DNA from 4 places in the Devosia lacusdianchii genome. Region 1 is predicted to be linked to each of the others. Evidence: predicted binding sites of a transcription regulator. Region 1 holds the regulator's gene; each other region holds the start of a gene.
The links. Region 1 encodes PhoB, which activates phosphate uptake and scavenging genes when phosphate is short. Its sites were predicted from a motif close to TGTCATNNANCTGTCAT; they were not measured.
Positions count from the first base shown of each region.

Region 2: phnC (phosphonate ABC transporter ATP-binding protein) is a predicted target of PhoB. The motif match lies at 2,973-2,989, and genes of this name have one in related genera.
Region 3: MF606_RS13505 (esterase-like activity of phytase family protein) is a predicted target of PhoB. The motif match lies at 5,217-5,233, and genes of this name have one in related genera.
Region 4: ppk2 (polyphosphate kinase 2) is a predicted target of PhoB. The motif match lies at 1,468-1,484, and genes of this name have one in related genera.

Region 1 covers NZ_CP092483.1:2,939,747-2,947,404, reverse strand. The annotation lists gene MF606_RS14525 (FecCD family ABC transporter permease) at 1-967, shown strand, start outside; gene MF606_RS14520 (ABC transporter ATP-binding protein) at 964-1,725, shown strand; gene phoB (phosphate regulon transcriptional regulator PhoB) at 1,915-2,616, opposite strand; gene phoU (phosphate signaling complex protein PhoU) at 2,739-3,440, opposite strand; gene pstB (phosphate ABC transporter ATP-binding protein PstB) at 3,455-4,237, opposite strand; gene pstA (phosphate ABC transporter permease PstA) at 4,308-5,672, opposite strand; gene pstC (phosphate ABC transporter permease subunit PstC) at 5,675-7,054, opposite strand; gene MF606_RS14490 (PstS family phosphate ABC transporter substrate-binding protein) at 7,121-7,658, opposite strand, start outside.
Region 2 covers NZ_CP092483.1:1,098,932-1,106,589, reverse strand. The annotation lists gene phnE (phosphonate ABC transporter, permease protein PhnE) at 1-6, opposite strand, end outside; gene phnE (phosphonate ABC transporter, permease protein PhnE) at 6-974, opposite strand; gene phnD (phosphonate ABC transporter substrate-binding protein) at 1,114-2,022, opposite strand; gene phnC (phosphonate ABC transporter ATP-binding protein) at 2,085-2,906, opposite strand; gene MF606_RS05390 (LbetaH domain-containing protein) at 3,177-3,788, opposite strand; gene phnL (phosphonate C-P lyase system protein PhnL) at 3,785-4,486, opposite strand; gene phnK (phosphonate C-P lyase system protein PhnK) at 4,691-5,467, opposite strand; gene MF606_RS05375 (alpha-D-ribose 1-methylphosphonate 5-phosphate C-P-lyase PhnJ) at 5,604-6,479, opposite strand; gene MF606_RS05370 (carbon-phosphorus lyase complex subunit) at 6,476-7,564, opposite strand; gene phnH (phosphonate C-P lyase system protein PhnH) at 7,566-7,658, opposite strand, start outside.
Region 3 covers NZ_CP092483.1:2,734,173-2,741,830, forward strand. The annotation lists gene MF606_RS13500 (AsmA family protein) at 1-2,805, opposite strand, end outside; gene MF606_RS13505 (esterase-like activity of phytase family protein) at 3,001-5,163, opposite strand; gene MF606_RS13510 (ATP-dependent helicase) at 5,364-7,658, shown strand, end outside.
Region 4 covers NZ_CP092483.1:2,794,509-2,802,166, reverse strand. The annotation lists gene MF606_RS13790 (GlxA family transcriptional regulator) at 1-700, opposite strand, end outside; gene MF606_RS13785 (cysteine hydrolase family protein) at 702-1,259, opposite strand; gene ppk2 (polyphosphate kinase 2) at 1,523-2,437, shown strand; gene MF606_RS13775 (FdhF/YdeP family oxidoreductase) at 2,527-4,695, shown strand; gene MF606_RS13770 (GGDEF domain-containing protein) at 4,791-6,377, shown strand; gene MF606_RS13765 (M16 family metallopeptidase) at 6,381-7,658, opposite strand, start outside.

The sequences.
Region 1 (7,658 bases):
GGCGGTGACCATCGGCCCGGTGCCGCTGGACGCCAGCCTGGTGTGGCGTATCACCCTGGCCAAGATCACCGGCGCGGCCGGCGACTGGACGGCGGCCGAGGAGGGCATCGTCTGGACGCTGCGACTGCCGCGCGTGCTGCTGGCAGCGCTCGTCGGCGGTGGGCTCGCGGCCGTGGGCGTGGCCATGCAGGCGGTGGTGCGCAATCCGTTGGCCGACCCTTATGTGCTGGGCATTTCATCGGGGGCCTCGGTGGGCGCTGTGCTGGTGCTGGGCACCGGGGCATTGGCCGGACTTGGACTTTATGCCGTGCCGGCGGGGGCGTTTGCCGGCGCGCTGGTATCGTTCGTGCTGGTGTTCCTGGTGGCGATCGCCGGGGGGCAGATGTCGCCATTGCGGCTGGTGCTGGCCGGCATGGCCTGCGGCTATTCGCTGTCGGGGCTGACAAGCCTGATCGTGCTGACCTCGGAAAATCGCGAGCTGGCGCGCAACGCCATGGAATGGCTGCTGGGCAGCCTGGGTGGAGCCGCCTGGAGCGACCTGGGACTGCCTGGCGCGGCGCTGCTGATCGGCACGATCTACCTGGCGGTCAACGGGCGGGCGCTCAATGCGCTGCTGGTTGGCGACGAGACGGCGCGGACGCTGGGCGTCGATGTCGGCCAGTTGCGCCTGGTGCTGTTCGTGGTGCTGTCGCTGCTGACGGGCGTGATGGTAGCGGTGAGCGGGGCGATCGGCTTTGTCGGCCTGGTCATTCCGCATGTGGTGCGCATGCTCGTCGGCAGCGATCACCGCCGGGTGGTGCCGGTGGCGGTGCTGGTGGGCGCGATCTTCCTGATCTGGGTCGACGTGATCGCCCGCATGGCCTTTGCTCCGGTGGAATTGCCGGTGGGCGTGATCACGGCGTTGCTGGGCGGGCCGTTCTTTATCTGGATGCTGGCGACGCAGCGCCGCAAGCGGGAGGCGGCATGAACCAGGTATGGGTCAAGGGCGTCTCGGTGGAGGCGGCGGACCGGCGGATCGTCGATTCGGTGATGTTCGGCGTGGAACACGGCGAGTTCGTGGGCCTGGTGGGTCCCAATGGCAGCGGCAAATCGAGCCTGTTGCGCACCATCTACCGGGTGCTCAAGCCGATGGGCGGGGCAGTGCTGCATCTGGGCGACGACGTGTGGCGGCTCTCGGCACGCGAGGCGGCGCGGCGCATGGCCGTGGTGGCGCAGGAACGCACCGGCGAGTTCGACTTCACGGTGCGTGAACTGGTGTCCATGGGCCGCATGCCGCACAAGGCTGTGCTGTCCAATGACGGCCCGGAGGACCGGGCGATCGTGGCGCGGTGCCTCGATACGGTGGGCATGGCCCACTGCGCCGGGCGCAGCTTCAGCACGCTATCGGGCGGCGAGAAGCAGCGGGTGCTGGTGGCGAGGGCGCTAGCGCAGGAGGCGCCGTTCCTGGTGCTGGACGAGCCGACCAACCACCTCGACATCCGCCACCAGCTCGAGCTGCTGGCGCTGGTGCGGCGGCTGGGGACGACGACGCTGGCGGCGCTGCATGACCTCAACCTGGCGGCGCGCTACTGCCACCGGCTGGTGATGCTGGCCGAGGGCAGGGTGGTGGCGATTGGATCGCCGGCCGAGGTGCTGACGGCGGAACGGATCGCTGATGTCTATGGCGTGGGCGCCACCGTGCGGCTGGAGGAGGGCGTGCCGCGGATCGAGTTTTATCCGCTGTGAGGGGTGTCTTTGTTGAACGCCCCCTCCCAGCCTCCCGATAGGGGGAGGGGCTGCGCTGGTGGATGACGCGTCATTGGGCCCCCGGCAAGCCGTGGCCGCGACCTCGTCCTTCGACAGGCTCAGGATGAGGTCCATGGGGGATCGGTTGCGCGTCCGCACGGCACCGTGAGAGCAGCAAGCCCAAGGGGCTCAAGCCACCTGGGCAAATCTCTCGTCGAAGGCGTAGCCGGCGCCACGGACGGTGCGGATGGGGTCGGATTCGCGGCCGCGGTTGATGGCGCGGCGCAGGCGGCCGATATGGACGTCGACGGTGCGCTCATCGACGTAAACGTCGTTACCCCAGACGCCATCGAGCAGTTGTTCGCGGGAGTATACCCGGCCCGGATGGCGCATCAGATATTCGAGCAGGCGGTATTCGGTGGGGCCGAGGTGGACGTCGCGGTTGGCGCGGCGTACGCGGTGGGTGGTGCGGTCGAGCTCCAGGTCGCCGACCTTGAGGGCAGCGGTGACCAGGTTCGGGTTGGCACGGCGGAGCAGGGCGTGGATGCGGGCGACCAGTTCGGGCACCGAGAAGGGCTTCACCACATAGTCGTCGGCGCCGGTGGCAAGACCACGAACGCGCTCTTCTTCCTCGCCGCGGGCGGTGAGCATGATGATCGGCACGCGGGCCGTTTCCTCGCGGGCGCGCAGGCGGCGGCAGAGTTCGATGCCCGAGATTTCCGGCAGCATCCAGTCGAGCAGGATCAGATCGGGCAGCTTCTCCTGGATGGCGTGCTGGGCCTCGTCGCCGGTTTCGGCGGTGACGACGCGGAAGCCCTCGGCTTCGAGGTTGTAGCGCAGCAGGATGGCGATATCGCCTTCGTCTTCAACGACGAGGATGGTCGCGGGCATGGGTGGCTCCCGTCGGGTCTCTTGGCACCACGTCGGTGCGTGTGGCTCCACCCCCTCCTAGCCTCCCCCATCAAGGGGGAGGTATGGGCCGGTGGTTGGGAGGCTTCAGCGCTTCTTGCGGCTTAGGCCTTGATCTGGGTTCGGTGCAGCTCCTGCACGTCGGCGGTGAGCTGCTTGCCGGTCTGCAAGTAGTAGGCGCGCTCGGCGATGTTGGTGGCGTGGTCGCCGATGCGTTCGAGGCTCTTGGCGCAGAACAGCAGATGCGTGCAGGGCGTGATGTTGCGCGGATCTTCCATCATGTAGGTGAGGAGTTCGCGGAACAGCGAGGTGTGCATGGCATCGACTTCGTCGTCGCGGTTGCACACTTCGATAGCGGCGGCGGAATCGCGGTTGGAATAGGCATCCAGCGCTTCCTTGATCTGCCGCAGCACCAGCGCCGTCATGTTCTTGACGCCGTTGTAGAAGGTGGGTTGCAGGCTCATGCCCTCGAGCTTGAGCGAGCGGCGCGCCAGTTGCTTGGCCATGTCGCCGACGCGTTCCAGATCGGAAGCGACGTGGATGGCGGTGATGATGGCGCGCAGATCCGACGCCATGGGCTGGCGGCGGGCGATCATCGAGACGGCCATGTCATCGATCTTGCGCTGCATGTCGTCGATCCGCTGGTCGGCAATGATCGTGACGTCGGCCAGCTCGCGGTCGAGCTTGAGCAGGGATTTGGTGCCGTTCTCGATCGCGACTTCGACCTGCCCGCCCATTTCGGCGATGGTCTGGGCGAGAGCAACAAGCTCGTCATTGTAGGACGAAACGATGTGTTCGGTAGCCATTGTGATTCCTCGCCTTAGCCGATGCGGCCCATGATGTAGTCCTGGGTCTGCTTGTTGACCGGGTTGGTGAAGATGTCTTCGGTGACGCCTTCCTCGATCAGATTGCCCAGGTGGAAGAAGGCCGTCTTTTGCGACACACGGGCAGCCTGCTGCATGGAGTGAGTCACGATGACGATGGTGTAGTTCTCGCGCAGTTCGTCGATGAGTTCCTCGATGATGGCGGTCGCGATCGGGTCGAGGGCCGAGCAGGGCTCGTCCATCAGGATGACTTCGGGACCGACGGCGATGGCGCGGGCGATGCAGAGGCGCTGCTGCTGGCCGCCGGAGAGGCCGGTGCCGGCTTCGTTGAGGCGATCCTTGACCTCCTCGAAGAGGCCGGCCTTGCGGAGCGAGGACACGACGATCTCGTCCAGATCGGTCTTGGAACGAGCCAGGCCGTGGATTTTCGGGCCATAGGCAACGTTCTCGTAGATCGACTTGGGGAAGGGATTGGGCTTCTGGAACACCATGCCGATGCGGGCGCGCAGCTCGACGACGTCGAGGGCGGGATCATAGATATCCTCGCCGTCGAGCTTGATAGTGCCGCCGACCCTGGCGCCTTCAATAGTGTCATTCATGCGGTTGATGCAGCGCAGGAAGGTGGACTTGCCACAACCCGAGGGTCCGATGAAGGAAGTGACGGCGCGATCGGGAATGTCGATCGAGATGCCGTGCAGGGCCTGCTTGGCACCGTAGTGGACGGTGACATCGCGGGCGGTGAGCCGGATCTGGCGGTCGAGCATGTCGGTGGGATTCATGGTGGTGTTCACTGATTGCTGGGTCATCTTAACCTTGCCGGCGACCATATCCATTTGGCGTGTCCTTGTCCTAGGCGCGCTTTTCGAGGCGCGAGCGCAGGTAGATGGCGACGCCGTTGAGCATGATCATCACGAGGAGGAGGACCATGATGGCGGCGGCGGTGCGGGGTTCGAAGAAATTGCGGTTTTCGTTGCCCTGCCAGAGATAAATCTGGACTGGCAAGGCGGTGGCCTGGTCGAGCGGCGTCGCCGGGACAGCGGCCACAAAGGCCTTCATGCCGATGAGCAGCAGCGGGGCGGTTTCGCCGAGCGCGTGGGCCACGCCCAGGATGGTTGCCGTCAGGATCGATGGGAAGGTGACCGGCAGCACATGGTGGAACACCATCTGCGTCTTGGATGCACCCATGCCGAGGGCGGCCTGGCGGAGCGCTGGGGAGACGCCAAGCAGGGCGCCACGGGTAGCGATAATGATGGTGGGCAGCGTCATCAGGGTCAGCACCAGGCCGCCGACCAGCGGGGCGGAGATGGGCAGGTGCATGTAGTTGATGAAGGCAGCCGCGCCGAGGAGACCGAACACGATCGAGGGCACCGCGGCAAGGTTGTTGATGTTGACCTCGATCAGATCGGTGAGGCGCGACTTTGGCGCGAACTCTTCGAGATAGACCGCTGCGGCCACCCCGATCGGTACGGCAAGCACGATGACGATCAGCATCATCCACAAGGTGCCCACAAAGGCGCCGAGCAGGCCAGCGGAGGCTGGGGCAGATCGGCTATCGACGTTGGTGAAGATGGACCATGCGAAGCCGTTGGTGATGGCCCCGGTGGCGACCATTTCGTCGATCAGCGCTCGAGCCGGGGCGGAGAGTTGCTGCTGGGCATCGCCCAGCGAACGATCGATGTTTCCCTTGATCCAGTTTTGTGCATTGGCCGACGCGAGGACATCGACTTCAACAGTCTTGCCCAGCAGGGACGGATCGGCGACAAACTGCGCCCGAACCTGGTGGCGGGCATCGGTTTCAGCGATGGCCAACAGGTCCTTGGAGTCGATCTCGAAGCCGGCCGGCGCTGCAGCGCGCAGGCTGGCTTCGATAACCTTGTTCCAGTTGAGCATAGCCAGGTCACGTTGCCACTTGAGGTTGGCGGCCTGGAAGTCTGCATCGGACTGGCCGTCGGCACGGACCGGGGCGGGTTCGACGTCGATGATCGCCGGATCAAAGGTTACCGACAGATGCACATTGGACTGAGTGAAGGCCGGGGCCCCCTTGCGGACGATGTCGACAAACAGCAGGGCAACAAAGCCGAGCGCCACGACAATGGCCGCCAGACCGAGACTCTTGAAGATATTCTCGCTGAGGTGACGCTTGCGCAAGCCGGCGCGGATCAGCTTGGTGCGTTCGATGGAGGCCTGGTGGTCAGTGGAGAGCATATCGGTCATGATTATTCGTACTGCTCCCGGAAGCGGCGGACGATGTAGAGGGCGAAGACGTTGAGGCAGAGGGTGATGACGAAGAGCGTCAGACCCAGAGCAAAGGCCACCAGCGATTGGGGACCGGCAAAATCCGAGTCGCCGGTCAGCTGGTTGACGATCGACACCGTGATGGTGGCCACCGGCTCGAAGGGATTGCCACGCAGGACCGGCGAGTTGCCGGCGGCCAAGACCACGATCATCGTTTCGCCCACGGCGCGGCTCACAGCCAGCAGGAAGGCCCCGACAATGCCGGGGAGAGCCGCGGGCAACAGCACGTTGCGAATGGTCTCGGACTTGGTGGCTCCCAGGCCATAGGCGCCATCGCGCAGGGTGCGCGGTACCTGATTGAGAATGTCGTCTGATAGGGACGACACGAAGGGGATGATCATAATGCCCATGACCACGCCCGCGGTGAGCGCACTGGTCGCCTTGATATCGAGGCCGATGAAGCCGCCGACATCACGCAGGAATGGGCCAACCGTCACCAGGGCGAAGAACCCAAAGACGATGGTGGGAATGCCGGCCAGGATCTCGATGATCGGCTTGGCCACAGCGCGGAAATTGTGGTGGGCATACTGGCTGAGATGGATTGCCGCCATCAGGCCGACCGGCACGGCCACCAGCATGGCGATGAGGGTAATCATCAGCGTGCCGGCGAGGAGCGGAAGCAGGCCATACTGACCGTGCGCGCCACCGCCGGTGGAGGAAAAGCTGGGGTTCCAGACCGTGCCAAAGAAGAAATCGATCGGGTGGATGAAGGTGAAGAACTTATAGGCCTCGCTGACCAGCGAGGCGACGATGCCGACGGTGGTCAGGATGGCAACAGCCGAGCAGGCCAGGAGCGCGATATTGATGACGCGCTCGACGGCGTTACGGGCCCGGAGGCGGGCGGTGATGCGGCTGCGGGCGTAGAGCAGCGCCGCGACACCAGCCACCGCGGCAGCAACGATGACAACCAGAAATGTGATGAACTGGAACGAGCGCAGCGCATCGCCCGCGGTCTGTTCATAGGGCAGGACTTCGCCCGCCACACCATAGCCCGATGCCAGCGACTTGATGCGGGCGATGGTGGCGTTGAGGCCGACCTGATCGAGCGACTGGACGGTTTCTACGGGGATTTGGCTGACGATGAAATTGTGGGTGATGCCATCGCCGAGCCAGGCCCAGAGGATGACGATGACGATGGTCGGAACCAGCGTCCAGATGGCGACGTAGGAGCCGTGATATTGCGGGCGGGAATGGACCTTGACGCCGTTGGCGGTCGCCAGACTGCGGCTACGGGCCCAGCCGGATTGGTAGGCCAGACCCAGCAATACAAGCAGCATGCCGGCAATTATCAGGGAATTCATCGGTACGCGCCCCCGCGGAGGAAATGAGGTGGGCCGCGCGATGGATCGCGCGGCCCGTTGGGGTTCTTACTGCGCGCCGGCTTCGAAAGCCGCGAGAACTTCGGCGGTCTTTTCGGCCGGCTGCGGGATCAGGCCAGCGGCTTCCAGCGTGCCACCGACGCCCGACATCTGCTCGGACAGGAAGAACTGGACAAACTCCTCGATGCCAGGGACCACGCCGATATGCTGGCCCTTGACGTAGAAGAACAGCGGACGGCTGACCGGATACTCGCCAGCAGCGACAGCTTCAGCCGACGGCACGACGCCGTTTACGGTCGCTACCTTGAGGGTGTCGGTGTTCTGCTCGTAGAAGCTGAGGCCGAACACGCCAACGGTGTCCTTGTTCGAGGTCAGGCGAGCGAGCGTTTCTGTATAGTCGCCAGCGATCTCAACAACGACGTCCTGACGGAAGGTGGTGCAAGCGGCGTCGAGTTCTTCTTCGCTCATCTCGGGCAGACCGGCTTCTTCGCAGCCAGCGTGAGTGACCTTTTCCTCGAACACTTCACGGGTGCCGTGGTTGGAACCCGGAATGGCCAGGGCGATCGCCTGATCGGGAAGCGAAGCG
Region 2 (7,658 bases), 1.8 Mb from region 1:
GCTCATCACGCGGCTCCCCGGGCCAGTTCGAAGCTCTGCCTGCCCACCAGCCGCGTGCGCAGCCAGCCCGAGAACTGGTCGATGACGATAATGGTCACCAGCAGCAGGATGATGATCGCATAGGTCTTGGCCGCATGGTCGCGCCCGATGGACATGCGAAAGGCCTCGCCGATGCCGCCGCCGCCCACCGCACCGATAATGGTGGAAGCGCGGACATTGATCTCCATGCGCAGCAGCGCATAGCTGACGAAGTTGGGCATGACCTGCGGCACGATGGCGAAGCGCACGCGCTCGAGCCAGGTAGCGCCCACCGAACGCAGCCCCTCATCGGGCTTCATGTCGGCATTTTCGACCACTTCGAAGAACAGCTTGCCCAGCGCGCCGATCGTATGCAGCGACACGGCCGCGATGGCGGCGATCGGGCCGATGGAGAGGATAGCCGTCAAAAGACCGGCGATCACAATCTCAGGGAAGGCGCGCATGACTTCCATGATGCGGCGCATGATCCAGCGCACAGCACCCGCGCCAACCAGGTTCGTGGCAGCGAAGAAGCACAGGCAGAAGGCCAGCGACCCGCCGATAATAGTCGAGACGATGGCGATGTTTACGGTGATGACGAGCTGGTAGATGTAATTGGGGATGTAGAGGCGATCGGTCAGATAGAACCGCTCGGACGTGTAGTCGAACTTCTGGCTGCCGTCATAATAGGGCGACTCGATATCGAGCATGGCCCGGAAGATCTCGAAGGGATCGTTGGGCACGAAGTTCTTGATGAAGTCGAACATGAAGGGGAGGCGCTCGAAGAACTTCCCCGAATTGGCGGCATTGGCGTAGCTCATCGCCAGGCCGAGAGCGACGATGACTCCCACCACGATCAGCACCGAATAGATCCGGCGCGTCAGCACCTGCCCGCGGTAATGCTGCAGCAGGGTCTGGCCGGCGGGGGATAGTTCGGAATGGGCGATATCGGCCATTGGCAAGCTCTTTCCAAACCCACGGTGTCACCCCGGCGGCGGCCGGGGTCCATCCTGAGATGGTGATCGTGGCAAAATCTCAGGATAGATTCCGGCCTGCGCCGGAATGACATCGTGTGTGGTTCAGGCCAGGTAGCAGTTAGCCACCGATAACCGACTTACGGGCGTCGATGATGGTCTGGTACATCTGCTGGTCGGCGTCGACGAAGTTGGTGTAGCCACCAGCGGTGAAGGCGTCGAAGCACTCGAAGTCGGCTTCCGGCAGGCCCTTGAAGAAGGCCGTGACCTTGTCCTTCATGTCGGCTGGGAGCTTGTTGGAGACCATCAGCGGACCGTTCGGGATGATCGGCGACTGCCAGACTTCAACCAGGTCGTCCATGTCGAGCAGGCCCTTGTCGACCATGATGCGCAGGTTGCCGGAGGTGTAGCCTTCCGAGAATTCGCCCTGGCCCGAGCCAAAGGTGGTGCCGACATCCCAGGTGCCGTCGAGGACCCCGAGGACGAGGTTTTCGTGACCGCCGCCAAAGCCGGTTTCGCTGTAGAATTCAGCGATCGGCGCGCCGATATCGGTCGGCAGCGCAACGTTGGGGATCAGGTAGCCCGAGGTGGAGTCCGGATCAGCAAAGCCGAGCTTCTTGCCCTTGGTCGAGGCCAGGTCGGTGATACCGGAGTCAGCGCGTGCGACCATGATGGTGTGGTAACCGGTCGAGCCGTCTTCCTGCTGGGTGGTCAGAACCGGGTCAACGGCTTCCGGGTCCTGCAGGTAGATCGAGGCATAGGATGACGCACCCATGATGGCGATATCGATGGTGCCGCCAAGCAGGCCCTGGATAATGCCGTTATAGTCAGGCGAGGGGAAGAACTGGACTTCGGAAACGCCGGTGGCGGCCTTCAGCGGCTCGGCAACGCATTCCGAACGGCGAAGCTGGTCAGCTTCGTTTTCGCCGCCATCGAGGCCGATGCGCAGAACGGTGACGTCCTGGGCGAAGGCAGCGGTCGACATGGTCAGGGCCACGGAGGCCAGGAGGACTTTACGGATCGCGGACATGGAGTGTTTCCTTTGGTGACGCGTGGTTGTCGGCAGCCGGATATCCGGCAGCGGAACTTCTGTTACGGCGCCGGATTGACGACGGCGGCGGTCTTGAGGGTGATTGGTGCGATGGAGGTCGAGGTCATCGCCTCGGAGAAGGCTTCCTTGAGCCCGTCGGCGCCGTAGATGGTGCGCGCCACGTCGGTGGTGAGCTCGTTGGGCGTGCCATCGAACACCACCTTGCCCTGCGCCATGCCGATGATACGCTCGCAATAGGCGCGCGCCGTATCCAGCGTATGCAGGTTGGTGATGACGGTGATGCCTTCGGCATTGATGTCGCGCAGGCTGTCCATGACGATCTGGGCATTGCGCGGGTCAAGGCTGGCGATCGGCTCGTCGGCCAGGATCAGCTTGGGGCCCTGCATCAGCGCCCGGGCAATCGCTACGCGCTGCTGCTGGCCACCCGACAGGGTCTGCGCCCACTGCGTCGCCGTCGCGGCGATATCGAGCCGCTCGAGCGCCTTGAGCGCTTCAAGCTGCTCGTCGGCCGAGAACACCTGCAGCAGATTGAGGAGTGGGTTGCGTCCGTTGAGCCGGCCCAGCATCACATTGGTGATGACGTCGAGGCGCGGCACTAGGTTGAACTGCTGGAAGATCATGGCGCAATCGCGCTGCCAGTTCCGCAGGTTCTGCCCGCGCAATTCCGACGTGCGAACGCCCTCGTATTCGATGTAACCAGTGGAGACGTCGGCCAGGCGATTGATCATGCGCAGCAGGGTCGACTTGCCAGCGCCCGAGCGGCCGATAATGCCGACCATCTGCCCTTGCGGGATTTCGAGATTCACGTCGCTGACGGCAAGCTTGTCACCGAAACGTCGTGAAACGTTGGAAATCTTGAGCATCAGGCGCCCTCGCCGTTGAACTGCGGCAGACCTAGGGCGGTGTCATGAAGCTGGGATTACACTTGCGTGACGGTTTGGTGACTGTGCACCGGGCAGCTGTGGTGGGTTGTCGCGGGCGGCAGAAGCACTTTGGCACAGGCGCCGCCAAACCCACCGCGCGTCACCCTCGGGCTTGACCCGAGGGCTCTTCACTTGCGGAAACCTTCGGTAAGTACAAAGCCCTCGGGTCAAGCCCGAGGGGGACGTTCGCGTATGAGAATGGTGCAGCGCCTACTCATACTTCTCCAGAAACGCCTCGATCCCCAGCTTGCGGAAATCCGGCAGCGCCTCGTGCAACTTCTCGTGGCTCCAGTCCCACCACGCCATCGCATCGAGCCGTCCAGCCACATCATCACTAAACCGCTGCTTGATGGTTCGCGCCGGCACGCCCACGGCAATGGCGAAATCCGCCACGTCCTTTGTCACCACGGCATTGGAGCCGATGATCGCCCCATTGCCGATCCTCACCCCCGGCATCACCACCGCGCCATGACCTATCCAGGTATCATGACCAATGGTGATCCCCTGCCCGGCGCGCCAGTCGAAGAAGCCCTGGTCATCTTCCTCACCCTCGAAATACCAGGCCGAGCGGTAGGTGAAGTGGTGCAGTGAGGCCCGTTCCATCGGATGCATGCTGGCATAGATGCGCACATGGCTGGCGATGTTGGCGAACTTGCCAATCTGGGCATAGGCAATCTGCGTATTCTCAACGCAGTAGGCGTAATCCCCCAGCGTCGAACGCGACACATGGCTGCCGGCGCCGACCTCGGTGTACCGGCCTAGCGTCGAGCCCGTCACCTGAGCGGTTGGATGGACGAAGGGTTTTTCGGAAAGCCGGGTCATGCGGCAATCCTCGGCGCGAATGCAGTCACGTCGACGATGCGATCCGCCACCCGTTCCCGCACATCGTCGTCATGAAAAATCCCCAGCAAGGCCACGCCGGCGGCCTTCTTCTCAGTGATCATGGCGACCACTACGGCGCGGTTGGTCGCATCGAGCGATGCTGTAGGCTCGTCCAGCAGCAAGACCGGGTGATCGGTGATGAAGCCGCGTGCAATGTTGACGCGCTGCTGCTCGCCACCCGAGAAGGTGGCAGGAGGCAGCGACCACAGCCTTTCCGGCAGGTTGAGCCGGGCCAGCAGTTCGCGGGCGCGCTGCTGAGCCTCGGTCTTGTCGACGCCACGGATCACCAGCGGCTCGGCCACCACGTCGAGCGCCGAGACACGCGGCACGGTGCGCAGGAACTGGCTGACATAGCCAATGCTGTCCCGTCGGAGCGTCAGCACCGTGCGCGGGTCGGACGCTGCCAGATCGACCGCCTCTCCATGGTGCCGGATCACGATGGCCCCGGCATCGATGCCGTAATTGCCATAGACCATCTTGAGGATCGAACTCTTGCCCGCCCCCGAAGGTCCGCCCAGCACGACGCACTCGCCGGCCTGGACATCGAAGTTCACATTCTCCACCACCGGCAGCACGACGCCGTCGCGCAGATGCATGGTGAAGGTCTTGGCGAGATTTTGAACGGAAAGCGCGGTCATAGCATGTACTCCGAAGTTCCGGCTCTTGCACCCACCCTCCCCCTTGTGGGGAGGGAAGCGAGACAGGACTTAGCTTCAGCTAAGTCCGTTGAATCGAGCAGGAAGGGGGTATCTCGCCGCAAACTGAGCATGCGCGCCCCCCCCCTCCCAGCCTCCCCCATCCAGGGGGAGGTGCCGTCCTGTGGTGGTGACAAGTTCCATGCCTCACACCTGCAAAATCGAGGAAACCAGCAGCTGCGTGTAAGGCTCACGCGGATCATCCAGCACGCGGTCAGTGAGACCGGCCTCGATCACCCGCCCATCCTTCATCACCATCATGCGATGGCTGAGCAGTCGGGCGACGGCGAGGTCGTGGGTCACGACAATTGCTGCCAGCCCCAGTTCGCCCACCAGCCCACGCAGCAGATCGAGCAGGCGCGCTTGCACCGACACGTCGAGGCCGCCAGTCGGCTCATCCATGAACACCAGGCGCGGCCCGGTCACCAGGTTGCGGGCGATCTGCAGGCGCTGTCGCATGCCGCCGGAGAAGGAGCGCGGCTGATCGTCGATACGGTCCGCCGCGATCTCAACGCGCCCGAGCCAGTCGAGCGCCGTGTCGCGGATATGCCCATAATGCCGGTCACCCACGGCCATTAGCCGCTCGCCGACATTGGCGCCGGCCGATACCGTCATGCGCAGGCCATCGGCCGGGTTCTGGTGCACGAAGCCCCAGTCGGTGCGGACGAGGAAACGCCGCTCGGCTTCGCTCAGCTCATAGATATTGCGCCATTGCTCATCGCGCATGCGGTAGAGGGTCCGGCCCGAGCTCGGCTCCAGCGTCGCCGACAGGGAGTTCAGCAACGTGGTCTTGCCCGAGCCGGATTCCCCCACAATGGCCAGGACTTCACCCGGCCAGAGCTCGAAACTCACATCGGCGCAGCCGAGACGGCTGCCGTAATATTTGGTCAGGTTCTCGACGCGGAGAAGGGGTTCGGTAGTCATTGGATATATCCTTCCTTACCTCTCCCTTCGGGGGAAAGGTCGACCCTCTTGGGTCGGGTGAGGGGGCCTTTTCTTGATGCGGTGAGGAGGAAGGCCCCCTCACCCCCAAAGGGAGAGGTGAAGAGTTGCCAATCACTCATTCCGCCGCCTCCTTCATCCCCAGCGCACCAACGTGCCCCGCTTCCCGGCGTTCTTCGCAATTGTCGGTGTCCGAGCAGACGTACATATGCCCGCCCCGGTCATCCAGAATGACCTCGTCCAGATACACCTGCTCCGCCCCGCACAGAGCACAGGGCTCGGCAAAATGCTGGATCTCGAATGGATGATCCTCGAAATCGAGGCTCACCACTTCAGTATGCGGCGGCACGGCGTAGATGCGATGCTCGCGCCCGGCGCCGAACAACTGCAGCGCCTCGCTCATATGCATCTTGGGGTTGTCGAACTTGGGGGTCGGGCTCGGATCCATTACGTAGCGGCCCTCGACCTTGACCGGATAGGCATAGGTCGTGGCGATGCGGCCGTGGCGAGCGATGTCCTCGTAGAGCTTGACGTGCATCAGCCCGTATTCCTCAAGCGCATGCATCTTGCGCGTTTCGGTTTCGCGCGGTTCGAGGAAGCGCAGCGGCTCGGGGATCGGTACCTGGTAGACCAGGATTTGCCCCTGCCCCAGCGCCTTTTCCGGAATGCGGTGGCGGGTCTGGATGATGGTGGCTTCGGCGGTATGGGTGGTCGTTGCCACCTGCGCGACCTTGGCGAAAAAAGCCCGGATCGAAACAGCGTTGGTGGTGTCGTCAGCGCCCTGGTCGATGACCTTGAGCACATCCTCTGGCCCGATGATCGACGCCGTCACCTGCACGCCACCCGTGCCCCAGCCATAGGGCATGGGCATTTCGCGCGACGAGAATGGCACCTGATAACCAGGGATGGCGATGGCCTTCAAAATGGCCCGCCGGATCATCCGCTTGGTCTGCTCGTCGAGATAAGCAAAGTTGTATTGGGCGACGGCGTTCATTCCGCGGCCTCCTTCATTTCGGCCGCATCATGCTCCGCCCGCATGCGCCGGATCAGGTCCAGCTCCGCCTGAAAATCCACATAGTGCGGCAGCTTCAAATGCTCGACAAAGCCGGTCGCCTGCACATTGTCGGAGTGCGAAATGACGAACTCCTCATCCTGCGCCGGTGCGACAATGTCCTCGCCAAACTCGCGGGCCCGCAGCGCCCTGTCGCACAGCGACATGGCCATGGCCTTCCGCTCAGCCTGGCCGAAGACCAGTCCGTAGCCACGGGTGAATTGTGGCGGCACTTTCGCCGAGCCCTTGAACTGGTTGACCATCTGGCACTCGGTCACCCGGATGCGCCCGAGGTTCACGGCAAGGCCCAGCTCGGGCACGTCGAACTCGACATCGACTTCGCCAATGCGGATCTCGCCGACGAATGGATGGCTGCGGCCATAGCCGCGTTGGGTCGAGTAGCCGAGCGCCAACAGGAACCCCTCGTCGCCACGCGCCAGCGCCTGCAGGCGCAGGTCGCGATCCAGTGGAAAGTCCAGCGGCTCACGCGTCAGGTCGCCGACATCGCGATCGGGATCGGTCTCGCCATCGGGCTCCATCAGCCCCTGCCGTCCGAGAAGGTCAGTGACGCGCGGCGCCTGTTCCGTCTCGGCCTCGCGAACGATCGGCGCAGGCACATCGCCATCGACGATCGAGGGATCGAGCAGGCGGTGAGTATAGTCGAAGGTCGGCCCCAGCATCTGCCCACCGGGCAGGTCCTTGAAGGTCGCCGAAATGCGGCGTTCGATCAGCATTTCGCCCGTCTCGATCGGCTGGGAATAACCGAAGCGTGGCAGCGTGGTGCGATAGGCGCGGACCAGAAAGATCGCTTCTATCAGGTCGCCACGCGCCTGCACCAAAGCCAGCGCCGCCAGTTCCTTGTCATAGAGCGAGCCCTCGCCCATGGCGCGATCCACCGCGAGCCCAAGTTGCTCGACGATCTGGTCGATGCGCAGCGCGGGCACCGACCGATCGCCACGGCGGCGGTCGGCCAGCAGTGCGTGAGCATTGGCAATGGCGGCTTCCCCGCCCTTGACGGCTACGTACATGTCAATGTCCTTCCGAAATGCGGGTCGAGCGCGGCAGGCCCATCACCGCGCCATCGGCCACCAGCAGCAGATCGATGCCGCGCGGGAACAGTTC
Region 3 (7,658 bases), 210 kb from region 1:
CACGCCCCCGAGGGATGCCGCCACGGCAGGTGTGACAATCGCGTCGACCGGGGCGTCCGTGACGCTCAACCGACCACTGACCGTCTTGTCGGTTAGCGGCCCGGCGCAGCAGACCGTCAGGTCGAGGTTGACCTTGGCCTCGCCGCTTACAGCCTCGAAGCGGGCAAGCCGTAGCTTGGTTTCGTCCCAGCTCAGTTCGAACTGCGTCGCGCCGAGCCGTTCCTGCCCGCCGCCCGTAATCGCATTGGCAGTAACGTTCACCGACCCGCGGGTCTGCCGGGGCTCTGCCCCAACCTCGATCGGCCCGTCCGGCCAGACGCCGTCACCCGCCACCAGCGCCGCTCGGCCAAACATGGTCGCGGCAAGTCCCTCGATCGAAATCGCGTCGATGGCCACGGCTCCGGCCACCGCCGCGGTACTGCCAGTGCGTGTGAGCGAAAGCTCGCCCGAAAAACCGGTCGTGCCGGATGTCCCGGTAATGTCGGTCAGTCGCGCCAGCCGCCCACCCTCGAAATGCAGTTCAGCATTGGCCTGGGCCATGGGCAGGCTGAGGCCGCGAGCACCCACAACATGCGCCATGCCACCCGCGTCGGCCAAGGCGATATCGAGCCTGCCGGTGCCCTGGATTTCGCCATCCCCAATGGTGAGCAGCTCCCCGGCGAAACCGATGCTCTCGCTGCCCGCGCTGGCATTAAGCTGGCCCTGGAGACTATTTGTCGGCGATCCCTGCAGCCCGACGCTGACCAGCATCGAATCCCCACTGAAGATTTGCGCCGAGCCAAGACCGATTTGCCGGGTTAGGCCCTCGGTATCGGTGGAGTCGAGAGTCGCAGTCAGCCGCAGTTGCCCGGTTGGTATCGCGGCAATTCCCGCGCCCAGCTCGGCTCGCAGGTCGAGATCCGCCACGCCCAGCGTGCCGTCCAGCGTCAGGACTTGCCCACCGTCATTGTCGGGCGGATCGAGATCGACCAGTATTTCTGCTGGTGCCGACGGCGCCAGAAAGTCGCGCCATGCCTGCGGCGTTTCCAACAGGTCGTAGAGTGCCGTCAGCGCCGGCGCATCGGCTCGCTGCACGCTGAGCCGCCCCGAACCGGACACGTTGGGGACTGCAATAGTGCCGCCTGCGGCAAGAGCGGCATCTATGCCGACACCGCCCCAGTCCGCCGCGGAAAGCCGCGTGAACCGCACGGTGTTCGGAACCCATTGCCCCTCGGCTACCAAATCGGTGCCGTCTTGACCAAACACCCTGGCCGTCTTCCCGGTCAGCGAAAAGCTACCCTCGGGGAAACTCAGCCCAAAGGCGGCCTCGGCCGCGATATTGGGCATCAACGCGCCTAGCATCGCGCTGCCGGTAGCGCCGAGTTCGTCGAAATGTCCCGCCAGGTCCAGCCGCTTCTCGGCACCGAAACCCAAGCGCAATTCCACCGCGTGGCTGCGCCCATTCAGCGTCAGCAGACCGCCGCTCAGACCCAGCGCATCGCCGACCAGCATGACCCGCGCTTCAAGGCTCCCGGGCTGGTTGAACAACGGATTGTCGGTATCGGGCTTGCGCCACAACGCCGCCAGCCCATCAAGCCGCTGACTCACCAGCGACACCGTGCCCCGGAAGGCCGGGCGTTCGCTTTCGCTCGATAGCTCGCCGCTCGCCCGCACCTCGGTATTGCCAGGCATCTGGGCGACGAGCTGCTCGATCTGCCACACTTGGCCATCGGTACTGGCATCGACCCGCACCTCGCGCAGTGCAAAACCCCGCAGGGCGACCTCGGCCAGGTCTATGCCCACCCTGCCCGGCATGTTCGGCATGATCGGCGCCGGCAGTTCCGCCAGCAGCCGCACCGCCTCGTAGGGCAAGGTTGAGGCGTCCTCGTTGGCATCGCGCGGCGGCAGCGAGAACACACCGCCCGAGATCACCGCATCGAAGCTGTGTCGATTGCCAAGCTGGATACTGGCGGCGCCCGTCAGTCTGGTCCCGGCCCGGTTCTCGTCGGGCTGTAGTGTATAGCCTGATAGCACGATCCGATCGGTTGAACCGGTGACCTTGCTCTCCAGCACCAGGTCGCCGCGAATGTCGTCCGCCACATCAGTCACCGGCGGCTTCTGTCGATAGGTCACCGTGCCGTCAAACTTGGGCGCCATGCCCGGCGTCAGCACCCCTTCGGCGCCAATCGAGAAGTCGCCGTCCTGCAAAAATCCGGTGACCCTGGTGTTCCCCGCAGCATCGACCAGCGCCGAATTGAACCGCACGCTGTAGCGGTCGTCGCCATGGCTGGCCGAACCCTGAAACTGAAATGGGCCGGCAAAGCTCGAAAGCTTGAACTCACCGTCGACATCATCAGCGGTAAACGTCTCGCCCGACCGCCGATCCGAGAGGCGCAGGGTGGCATCGACAATACTGGTCTGGGTCAGCGCCACACCGCCACCGCTTCCGGCAATGGACACGCCACTGCCGAACAAGCCGCTTTCATCGACGGTGAAGTCGATCACCGGGGCGTGCAGCACCAGCCGCGTGACGTTGTAATTGTCGCGCAGAAAATCCATCAGCGAGAATTCGGCTTCCACGCCATCGACGGTGGCGGCGGGCTCTTCGGGCGATCCCACCAGCACATCGGTCAGGGTCAGGCGCGGCTGCGGCAACAGCGAGAACTCGATATCGCCGCGGATCGTCACGGCCGTGCCCAGCACACCCGTCGCCAGCTCTTCCATGCGGCCGCGATAATCGCTCCAGTGGATAAAGCGCGGCGCGATGAAGGCGCCGGCGAGCACGATGATCGCCAGCATGCCAACGATGATGTAGATGCGGTTCAACACTGCGCGCAGTCACCCGGATTCCCGCGGCAGAGTGTAGGCAAGAGCGCCTGCCGCGCAACCCCGCCATTGCCTTGAATACACGCGAGGATTCTGGCCGAAACGGGATCGCGCCGATCACAGTTCGATCATCGCCGTAAATGGTAAGGCGGCCGGACCCGAAAGCCCGACCGCCCCATACAAAATACCAACACCTTAGAGAGCGTCGATCGACCAGAAGAATGTCTCCCCCGACGAGTCATCGACGCCGTCATTGTCGGTGATGACATAGCCGGTGCCATCGGCATCGATGGCAAAGCTCTCGACCTTGTCGACCACGTAGCCGTTATTGCTGGCGAGGTCGGGAACCAGGTCGCGCACCAGTTCCTTGGTCACGACCGGCAATTCGCCATCGAGAGCGGCCGGAACAAGGTCGGTCAGCGCGACGCGGTAGATCGCCTTGAGTGCGGCGCTACCGGCGATCTGGTTGTCCCGCTCGACGATATAGGCGTAGTCGCCATGCACAGTGATTTCGCTGAGGCCGACCCAGCCGCCCTCCGGCGCGGCCTCGAGCGGGTACCGCACGGCGCCCCACTCTTCGCTTTCGGTATTGTAGGCGAGCAGCTTCACCGAGCCCTTCTCGTCATCACCCCATTCGCGCTGCACGGCGACCCAAAGCGTATCGCCAACCTTGGCGACGCCTTCGGCGCCAAAGCGCTTCTGACCAGCCAGCAGGTCGACGGGGAAGCCAACCTCGTCCTCGATCTCGCCTTCGGCGTTCACGCGAATGAGGGCATGCGGCACCAGCTTGTCGCTATCGCCTTCGTTGGCGAGCCAGAAACCGCCTTCGCCATCGAGGGTGATGCCTTCAAGGTCGAGCTTCTGCGCGGTTTCGCCATTGCGGGTGATGATCGTCTTCTTGACGATGCGCGCCGGCTTGGCGGTCGCGTCGATCTCATAGATCGCTGGCGCGCCCGACAGCACGCTATCGCTGACCGCGTAGAGAATACCGGGCTTGTCGGCATCAGCCACGGCGCCCGAAATGGCGGCCCAGCCGATCGGGTGACCATCCGCATCAAGCTCGGACACCAGCTGTGGATAGGCGGCCTCGGCTTCGCTCAGCTCATAGACCATCACATGCGAGCCACCGAGGCCGTCTTCGCGCAGATCGACCTCGTTGGCCGTGGCCAACAGGTTGCGCTCGGGAATGGCGACCAGACCTTCTGGCGAAATGCCCGACGGCACCGACTGAAGATATTCCGGCTCGGCCCCGGTATCCTTGTAGATGGCGATCAGCGAGGAGCGCTCCTCGGCGACGAAGATGTATTTGATATCGCCGAACGTCGCGACTTCCAGACCCTCGGGCTCGACGCCCTTCTTGTTGCGGAAGTCCGGATAGTGACCCAGCAATGCTGCCTGTACGTCGAGCGCATTGCCTGAATCGAAGGCCACAGAACCATCGCGGTTGAAAATGGTGAAGCCGCGCGAGCCACCGTTCCAGTCGCCTTCGTTGGCGACAACAAGGCGATCATTGTCCAGCCACTTCACCGAGTCGGGTTCGCGCGGCAGGTCATCCTTGGAGCCGGTAAAGTCGATCGCACCGTCATTCTTGGTGTCGATCCCTTCAACGGAAACGGCGCCGGTTGAGAAGCCGCCAGTCACCGTGCCGGTCTTGGCATCAACGATGGCGACCCAGTTGTTTTCCTGCAGCGTGACGGCGATCTCGTCAGCGTCGTTGAAATCAACGAACTCGGCCTCGACGTCATCAGGCGCGACATCGGAGAGACCGGTCAGCTCGACCTTCTTGATACCAGTTTCAGTCACAGCGCCATCGGTGAGCGTGACGATGGTCAGGAAGCCCGTCGGCGCCTGCGGAATGGCCCCATCATTGACCTCCTCGTCGCGCTCATTTTCAATCGCGATAGCGAGGATCGTGTTGTCCTTGTTGTGGGCAATCGAGTCCGGCTGACCACCGAGCTCGAATTCGCCTTCGACCGCCTTGGTGGCGATATCGACGACGACCAGCTTGCCGGACGGCTCGACGAAGTTCTCGCGCGTGTTCACCGCAACATAGGCCTTCCCGCCGATCACGGTGACCGAAGTGGGCTCGCCGCCCATATCCATGAAGCCGCCCTGCCTGGGCGCCTTGGGGTCGGTAATGTCGATGAAGCCGATGCCGCCAGCCGGGCTATCGGAATAGATCAGGGTCATGCCGTCATCGGTTGCGGTGATGATTTCCGACGAGCTCGCTTCGGCCTCCGGATTGTTGAGTTCCACCGGAAAGCTGGCAATGCGGTTGAAGGTTTCGGCAGCAGCCACCGACGCAGTCGTGGCGAGCAGCGCCGCGGTCAGCGCGGCCAAGGATTTCGATGAGAACATGATGGAGCCCCTGTTGTAGTCCGATCCGCTTAGGGCGGCCACACAACAGTCCGATGACGCCAACATGACACATCGGTGACGGGCCGGCGTTCTATACACTGGGTCCGGCAATCCCTATATTGCCAACGAGAACAAAATAAGATTCGTCAATCCCCGCGCCGCGCCGCCAGCTCCGGCCGCAGCGATGGAAAGGCCCATGAATGCCCGGTGCAAACCAGCCCATCGACCGCCCGTCATCGGGGCCGATCACTAGCCAGCTCGGCCGTAGCGCGCCCGCGCCCGATTATCTGAAGGGCCTCAATGAAGAGCAGCGCGACGCCGTGCTGACCATCGATGGCCCTCTGCTGGTGCTGGCCGGCGCCGGCACCGGCAAGACGCGTGTTCTCACCACCCGCATTGCCCACATCCTCACCAGCAAGCGTGCCTGGCCGTCCGAAATCCTGTCGGTGACCTTCACCAACAAGGCCGCACGCGAGATGAAAGAGCGTATTGGCCATCTCGTCGGCGCCAGCGTCGAGGGCATGCCCTGGCTTGGCACCTTCCACTCCATCGGCGCGCGCATCCTGCGCCGCCATGCCGAACTGGTCGACCTCAAGTCCGATTTCACCATCCTCGATACCGACGACCAGATCCGGCTCATCAAGCAATTGCTCGATGCCGAGAACATCGACGAGAAGCGCTGGCCCGCCCGGCAATTCGCCGGGATGATGGACACCTGGAAAAACCGCGGCCTGCTGCCAAAAGACGTCTCGCCGGGCGAAAGCGGCAGCTATGCCAACGGCCGCGGCGCCAAGCTCTATGCCGACTATCAGGCCCGGCTGAAGGTGCTCAACGCTGCCGATTTCGGCGACCTGCTGCTCGAGAATATCCGCCTGTTCCGCGAGTATCCGGAGGTGCTGGCCGAATACCACCGCAAGTTCAAATACATGCTGGTCGACGAATATCAGGACAGCAACACCGCCCAGTATCTCTGGCTGCGCCTGCTCGCCCAGGGCAAGCCGGCGAGCGAGGCCAATATCTGCGTGGTAGGCGACGACGACCAGTCGATCTATGGCTGGCGCGGCGCCGAGGTCGACAACATCCTGCGCTTCGAGAAGGATTTTCCCGGCGCCAAGGTCATCAAGCTCGAACGCAACTACCGCTCGACCTCCAACATCCTCAAGGCCGCCTCCACCCTTATCGCCTTTAACGAAGGCCGGCTGGGCAAGACCCTGCAGACCGATGTCGGCGAACGGGGCGAGCTGCTTTCCGTCACCTCCCTATGGGACAGCGAGGAAGAGGCCCGCACTGTCGGCGACGAGATCGAGAACTACCAGCGTGCCGGCGAGCCACTCAACTCGATGGCCATCCTTGTCCGCGCCTCACACCAGATGCGCGCCTTCGAAGAGCGCTTCATCACGCTTGGGCTCAACTATCGCGTCATCGGCGGCCCGCGCTTCTACGAGCGCAAGGAAATCCGCGACGCCATCGCCTACCTGCGCGTCGTCTCCAATCCTTCCGACGGCCTGAGCTTCGAGCGCATCGTCAACGTGCCCAAGCGCGGACTGGGCGATTCTACCGTCCAGATCATCTACAACGCGTCCCGCTCGGCCAACGTCTCACTGCTGGCGGCGACCCGGATGCTGCTAGAAACCGAAGAGCTTAAACCCAAGCAGCGCACCACTCTGCGCGAGCTCGTCGGTCAGTTTGACAATTGGTCATCACGCCTCGACGGCATATCGCACTGGGAACTGGCCCAGCAGATACTCGACGAAAGCGGCTACACGAAGATGTGGCAGGACGACAAATCGCCGGATTCGCCTGGCCGCCTCGAAAACCTCAAGGAACTCGTCCGCTCGATGGAGGAGTTCGAGACGCTGGGCGGCTTCCTCGAACACATCTCGCTGGTGATGGATCGCGACACGGCAGAGGCCGAGGACGCCGTCTCTATCATGACGCTGCATTCGGCCAAGGGGCTCGAATTCGACACCGTCTTCCTGCCCGGCTGGGAGGAAGGTCTGTTCCCCAGCCAGCGCACTATGGACGAGAGCGGCCGCGCCGGTCTCGAGGAAGAGCGGCGCCTCGCTTATGTCGGCATCACCCGCGCCCGCAAGCGCGCCCGGCTGTCGGTCGCGCAGAACCGCCGCATCAACGGCCTTTGGCAATCGGCCATTCCCAGCCGTTTCCTCGACGAACTCCCGCCTGACGCCGTTGAGGTCAAGGACACCGGCTCGTCCTATGGCGGCTATGGCTATGGCGGGGGCGCCACCAGCCGCTTCAACATGTCCGATCCGTTCGAGAGCGTCTACGAAACCCCCGGCTGGCAACGAGCCCGCGCCCAGCAGGCCAACCGCAAGGGCGGCGGCCCGCTGACCATCGACGGCGACCTCGTCGCCCGCTCAGTCGACCTCGGAAACGACAAGTCGGCCTTCGGCATGGGCGAGCGCGTCTTCCACCTCAAATTCGGCTATGGCGAAATCGTCGAGATCGAAGGCAACAAGCTCAGTATCGAGTTC
Region 4 (7,658 bases), 150 kb from region 1:
CGTCCTGCACCCTGTGAATGGCGGGATGGAGGTGGTTGCGGCCGTCGAGCCAAGGCGAAAGCTGCGCGTCGTGGCCGCCCCGGCGCAGGTAAACAACCAGGTGGCGGGCGATCTGCATAGCGACCTGGGGGGTGGTCGAGCGGGCGACGAGGTGCAGCATGAGGTCTATGCCCGCGGTGATGCCAGCGCTCGTGAGGCAGGGGCCATCTTCGACGAATAGTCGGTCGTCCAGCACGTTTGCCCGCGGCGCAAGCTGGGCCAGCTTCGCGCAATCGGAGAAATGCGTGGTGCAGGATCGTCCGTCGAGCAATCCGGCTCGTGCGGCGAGGAGTGCGCCGCTGCAAATACAGACTAATTGGGTGCTGCTGCCGGCGAACTGGCGGAGCCAATTGACGATCGCCTCGTCGGTGGCGCCGGCCGGCTCGATGTCCTGATGCCGCTCTTGCCCGAGAATGTCGGTTGTATCGCCGCTAACGATGACCAAGGCATTGGCGGGTATGTGGTCGGGTAGGGGCATGAGTCCGGCGAGACGCAGCCCGATCGAGCTGGTCACCGAGGGCAAGGAGCTGACGAAGCTCACGTCGAACGCGACCTCGGCCTGGAACGCGTTGGCGAGGCGCAGGACTTCGATGGGGCCAGCGACATCCAGCAGCAGGGTGTGGGCGGGCAGGACAACGAAAGTGGGGATGCGCCTGGGCATGCTACGCGGCGGCTTTCGCCGGGCCGGCGAGAGCGCCCTCGATGGTGGTCACACGGGCGAAGCGCCCATCCAGAACCGCAGCGGTGCGGGCCTTGAGATCGTCGGGGGACCAGGTGCGGCCGGTCGCGTCGGTGATCGGCATGGTGTGGGTGGCTTCGGTCACATAGTCGACGGTCCAGCCAAGGTCGGAGGCGTGACGGGTGGTGGTCTCGCAGCACTGCTCGGTGCGAATGCCCGAAACGATAAGACGGCGAATGCCATTCTCGGTTAGCCAGATCGGCAAGTCGGTGCCAGCCAACGCCGAATGCCGGGTCTTGATGACGGTAAAGTCCGGCTCGTAGCTGAGTTCGGCGAGCGGCCGCACGAAACCCGAGGCCAGCGAAAAGATGCCCTCGGGCTCGACGTGCAGCACGCGCACGATGCGGATACCGTTGGCGCGCGCGCCGTCAATCAGCGCCTGCTGGCGGGCGAGATAGCCTGATGAGTCGACCTCGAACCAGTTCTGGCGCTGGCGGAAGGACTCCTGGGCATCGATGACGAGAAGCGCGGTATCGGACATTTTCTGCTCATGGGCTGAGTGACGTTGTTCTGGATTATTTCGTCTTGGAGCTGGCGGAGCAAGGCCGCGGTTTGACCAATAGCGGACAAATCCGGACATCGCTGAGAGCGTGTCCGGACGGCCGTGCCATTCGCGCACAGCGCTCATGGCCTTCTCGCCTAAGATTGCTCGACTGGAGCAATCTTGCCCCTGTGGGGCAGGCGCGAAGTGTCACAAAAGTGCAATCTGGGTGTGAACAGTCAGCGCGAGACCCGGAGGCGCCCATGACTGAGTTTGACCGTCTGAGTGAACTGGACCGCATTCGCGACGAAATCACCGACAGTTTCGATGAAGAACTGGAGTTGCAATTCGAGGATGACCAGCTCGAACTGATGGCCGGCGGCGAGGAGCGGCCGGGCGCCAGGTCGCTGGATCGGCGCGTCTATTTCCGCGAGCTGTTCCGCCTGCAGCATGAGCTGGTGCGGCTGCAGGACTGGATCGCACACAACAAGCTCAAGGTCGCGGTGATCTTTGAAGGGCGCGACTCGGCCGGCAAGGGTGGCGCTATTAAGCGTATCACCCAGCGGCTCAATCCGCGCGTCTGCCGCGTGGTGGCGCTGCCGGCCCCGAGCGATCGCGAGAAGACGCAGTGGTATTTCCAGCGTTATGTGCCTCACCTGCCGGCGGCAGGCGAAATGGTGCTGTTCGACCGCTCCTGGTACAATCGGGCCGGTGTTGAGCGGGTGATGGGGTTCTGCTCGCCGGCGGAACTCGAAGAGTTCTTCCGCACCGTGCCCGAGTTCGAGCGGATGCTGGTCGGGTCAGGCATCATCCTCATCAAGTTCTGGTTCTCCATTACCAATGAGGAGCAGGAATTCCGCTTCCGGATGCGCATCAACGATCCGCTCAAGCAGTGGAAGCTCTCGCCGATGGACATGGAATCGCGCCGCCATTGGGAAGATTACACCAAGGCCAAGGAAGACATGCTGCAGCGCACTCACACGGCGGATTCACCGTGGTGGGTGGTGGATGCGGACGACAAGAAGCGGGCGCGGCTTAATACCATCGCCCACCTGCTGGCAGCCATCCCTTATGCCGATGTACCCAAGCCGGAAGTCGTGTTGCCTGAACGCGTGCGCCACCCCGACTACGCGCGCGGTCCGGTACCGGCGGATATGTATGTGAAGGCGGTTTACTAAGGTCAGGGCCCTCCCTTCAAGGAGAGGTCAAGGCTTGCGCCTTGCTGCGCTGCGGCCGACAATGCCGGTGCAGCAAGCGGAGCATAGTCGTGGCCGATACCAGCCATATCGTGGGCGGCGGACCCAAGAAGGTCCTCTACACACTGGCAACCATTGCCCGTATGGGCGTGGGCAAGGCCGGCAAGGCCTTGACCGCCAAGAATGCCTGCAAGGCCTGTGCCTATGGCATGGGCGGGCAGCGCGGCGGCATGACCAACGAACTCGATGAGTTTCCATCGGTCTGCAACAAGAGCGTGCAGGCCCAATCGACCGACATCCAGCCGGCGATTCCGCGCGAAATCTTCGAACATACGATCGATGACCTGCAGGAATTAAGCGGCAAGGAGATGGAGCACCTGGGCCGTCTCGGCACGCCACTATTCAGGGATGCAGGTGCTAACCGGTTCCGCCCGGTGGATTGGAATTTCGCGATTACCCACGCGGCCCAGAGGCTGGCGGCGACCGATCCGCAGCGGACATTCTTCTATTCGTCCGGGCGTTCGTCCAACGAGGCGGGGTTCCTGTTTCAGTTGCTGGCGCGGGCCTATGGCACCAACAACGTCAACAATTGCTCGTATTACTGCCACCAGGCGACCAGCGAGGGTCTCGCGACCACGATCGGCAAGGGTACGTCCAGTGTTGAACTGGAGGACCTTGTTGGAGCTGACCTGATTTTCGTCATCGGCGCCAACCCATCGTCCAATCATCCGCGCTTCATTCACATGCTGAAGAATTGCCGCGAGCGGGGCGGCGAGGTGATCGTCATCAATCCGGCCAGGGAGCCGGGGTTGGTAAAATTTGCCGTGCCGAAATCACCCAGCTCGATGCTCAAGGGCGGCAGCGAGATCGCGTCGGCCTATGTGCAGCCCAAGATCGGGTCCGACATTGCATTGATGAAGGGCATCGCCAAGGCGATCCTCGAAATGGGGCTGGAGGATGCGGCGTTCATCGCGGCGCATAGCAGCGGCTACAAGGCGTTTCGCGATGATATCGCGGCCCTGTCGTGGGACGTCATCGTCAACGCGTGCGGTGTTGCGAGAGCCGAAATCGAGGATATCGCCCGCCGCTATGGTGCAGCGCAGCGAGTGGTGTTTGCCTGGGGCATGGGCATGACCCACCATGTGCATGGCGTGGAGAATGTCGAGGCGATCGCCAATCTCGCCATGCTGCGCGGCATGGTGGGCAAGCGCTTCGCCGGACTGCTGCCGCTGCGCGGACACTCCAACGTGCAGGGTATCGGTACGATCGGGGTCAAGCCAGTGCTGGCCAGGGACGTACTAGCGCGCATGGAAGCCGAATTCGGCGTGACCTTCCCGACCGAGAAGGGCTTTGACACCATGGCCTGTCTCAAGGCGGCCGAGAGCGGTGCTATCGACAGTGCGGTGATCATGGGCGGCAACCTTTGGGGCGCCACGCCCGATCGCGCCTTTGCCAGCCGCGCGATAGGGGCGATCGGCTTCAAGCTGTTCCTCACCACGACGCTCAATATGGGGCACGTGCACGGCCTCGGCGATGGCGAGGTACTGATCCTGCCTGTCACGGCGCGTGACGAGGAATGGGAACCTACGACGCAGGAATCGATGTTCAACTATGTCCGCCTGTCAGATGGCGGCATAAGGCGGCTTGATAATGTGCGGCCCGAGAGCTGGATACTGGGCGAGATCGGGCAGCGGCTGCTGCCGCATTTGCCCATCGACTTCAAGGCGTTCAGCGCGCATTCGCGCGTTCGCGATGCCATCGCCGCCATCGTGCCTGGCATGGAGCAACTGGCCGACATCGACGTTGCCAAGCGTGAATTCCATATCAATCACCGGGTGATGCATACGCCCGAATTCGGCACGCCTGACGGCAAGGCGCATTTCGTGGTGACGCCGATCCCGAGCTTGCAACACGATCGCCTGAGCCTGGCCACCGTGCGCAGCGAGGGGCAGTTCAACACTATTATCTACGAGGAGCAGGACAGCTATCGCGGCGGCGCCGGGCGCTTCGCGGTTTTCCTCAATGCGGACGACATGGCAGCGCTTGGGGTCACGGAAGGACAGGCGGTAACGCTGGCCTCCGACACCGGGCGCATGCCGGCGGTGGCCACGGCGTTCGATCTGCCACGGGGTAGCGCCATGGCCTATTATCCAGAAGCGAATGTGCTTGTTGGCACCGAGGTCGACCCGCGCAGCAAGACGCCAGCGTTCAAATCGGTGCCCGTGTGGATCGAGGCATAGCCGCTCACGGGCAGTTTGTAGGCGCGCGGTTCTGCGTTTCTTAACGTCGTCGAACTAAGCTCAGCGGCCTGTTAACCGGCTAATGAGTTGAGCCCTTGCCCGGCGATCCTGCCTCAGACCTGACCGCAGAACTGGCCGAAACCTGGCGGCTGGGGCGCACCGGCCAGTCGGTGGCTGCGCTGTCGCGGGCCAAGGTGCTGTTTCAGCAGGCGCGCGACGCCGGGGACACGGTATCGACGGCGTCGAGCCTCACACAGATAGCTTGGTTCTGCCTGCAATTGGGACAGGCGGAGCATGGCCTTGACGCCGCGATCGCCGCGAAACGCCTATACGTGCGCGGCGGCGACATAACCGGCGAAGCCCATGCGGCAGCCATCTTCAGTTGGCTGCTCCTGGAGATGGGGCTGAACGAGGAAGCCTATGAGGAGGCCGGGCAGGCCGTGGAACTGGCCGAGGCGCAGGACGAACCGGGCGTGCTGGCCTATGCCCTCAACGCCAAGGCTTCGGTATTGATGTATGCCCGGCAGCCGCTCCTGTCTGGACCATTGCTGGAGCGGGCCATCGACTTGATGCAGTCCCGCGGCGAGCCAAGTGCGGTGGCCCTGTTCCTGATCAATCTGGCCTATGGGCAGGTAACCTGTGGCGAAATCGCTGAGCAAGAAGGCCGGCTCGATGAGGGCCGCGACTGGCGCGAGATCGCCGTCAAGACCAATGACATCGCCATTGTCACGGCTGAAAGCGGCGGCGACGGCTGGAACCTGCGGACCGCGCTGTGCAACGGCGCGGAATACCACGCGCTACTGGGCCGCCCCGAGGAGGCTCATGCTTATCTCCAGCGCTGGCTTGGCGTGGCGGGCCAGCCCGGCATGCGGGAGCGCATCCACTATCTCTACACCTTGGGCGAGCTGCTGACCCGCACCGGCGAGCTCAGCGCGGCTCTCGATATCTGCCGCGAGGCCGTGGCCCTGGCGGATGCGACCACCCATGTCAACCATCAGGCCAATACCGTGCGGCGGCTCGGTGATATCCATGAGGCGATGGGCGACTTCCAGGCGGCCCTCGCCATGCACAAGCGGTATCACGGGCTCTATGAGGTGCAACTCAGCGAGGCGACACGTCGTCGGGCGCATATTGCCGACATCAGGCTGGAAAACGGCAGGCTGCGCGCGGAAGCCGAACGCCTGGCCGACGAAGCAGCGCGCGACGGGCTTACCGGGTTGCCGAACCGGCGCAGCTTCGACCAGATGATGGCCGCTATGGCTGGCACGGAGCTGGCGCTGGGCATTCTTGACCTCGACTTCTTCAAGTCGGTCAATGACCGCTTCTCGCATGTGGTGGGTGACGCTGTGCTGCGGCGCACCGCCGATCTGCTGGCGGCGCGGGCGAGCGCCGATCTGAGGGCGTTCCGGTTGGGCGGCGAGGAGTTCGCCTTGGTCTTTCCCAACCACGGGCTGGACTATGCGGTAACCCGTTGCGAGGCGATTTGCTCGGATATCGCGGTGATGGATTGGCAGGATCTGGCAGCTGGCCTGGCAATTACCGCCAGCATCGGCGTGGCGATCGGCCCAGCCGGCAGCGCCCTGATGGCTGCCGCCGATCGGCGCCTCTACCGGGCCAAGGCGGCCGGCCGCAACCGGGTGACCGGCGACGAGCCCCCGGAAGTCCGCCAGGCGACGGGGTAGCTGCTAGGGGGTCGCCTTGGCCTGCGGCCCCAGCATCAGGACAGTTGGCTTGGCGCTCAACAGCCTTGCGGCGATGGCTTTGACATCGGCGACCGTGACGGCGTTGATCTCGTCGGCGCGCTCGGCGATGTAGTCGATGCCCAAGCCGCGCAATTGCAACCCGACAAGCGTATTGGCGATAGCGCCGGAGGAGCCAAGCTCGTTGATGGCGTAGGAGCCGATGACGTATTTCTTGGCTGAGGCCAGTTCGGCTTCCGTCGGACCATCCGCGGCCAGCCGGGCGATCACCTCTTCGGTCAATGCCAGTGTTTCGGCGGCGCGGTCAGCGCGGGTGGCGGTGCCGATGATGAGCGCCTGTGTGTGCTTCATGGTCAGCAGCGAGGAGCCGATGCCATAGGTCAGCCCGCGCTTTTCGCGCACTTCGGCGGTGAGGCGGGAAAGGATGCTGTCGCCGCCCAGGATTTCGTTCATCAGATAGGCGGCGAAGAAGGCGGGATCGGTCCGCTCGATGCTCGGATAGGCCATGTAGATGGCCGTCTGCGGCAGGTCGTAGTTGACTCGAAGTTCCTTACCGAACTCGGGCGTCATGTTGGGAACCGGCGTCAAGGTCGGCTGTTCGGGCAGGGCGCCGAACAACAGGTCGAGCGTCTGTGCCGCGGTTTCGGCGTCCATGGCACCGACAATGCCGACATGCAGGTTGCCCCGGGCAAAGATAGCCTTGTGGAAGGCGCGCAGGTCGTCGGCGGTGATGCCGGCCAGGGTTTCGGGTGTGCCTTCGCCGCGGCGTGCATAGGGGTGCTCGCCATAGAGCGCCTCGGCCCAGCGCAATTGCGCTTCGGTGCCGGGATCCTGGGCGGAGGCGGTGATGCTGGCCACGATCTGGGCCCGCATGCGGTCGATGGGGTTCTGGTCGAAGCGCGGTTCCTCGATGGCGAGTTTGAGCAAGCCCAAGGCCTCGTCGCGCTGGTCGGCCAGCATGCGCATCGAGCCATAGACGGCGTCGGCATCGGCGGTGAAGGCCATTTCGGCGCCGGCGTCATCGAGCTTGATCTGGAAGGCTTCGCTGTCGAGATCGCCGGCGCCTTCGTCGAACAGCGAGGTGATGAGGCCGGCCAGGCCTTCCTTGCCTTCGGGGTCTTGCGTGGTGCCGCCCTCCAAGGCGAAGCGGATGGTCACCAGCGGCACCGAATAGTCTTCGACCAGCCAGGCATCGATGCCCTTGGGCGAAGTGATCTGCTGGAACTGCACCTCGGCATAGGCGGGGGCGACGAGCAGCAGCAG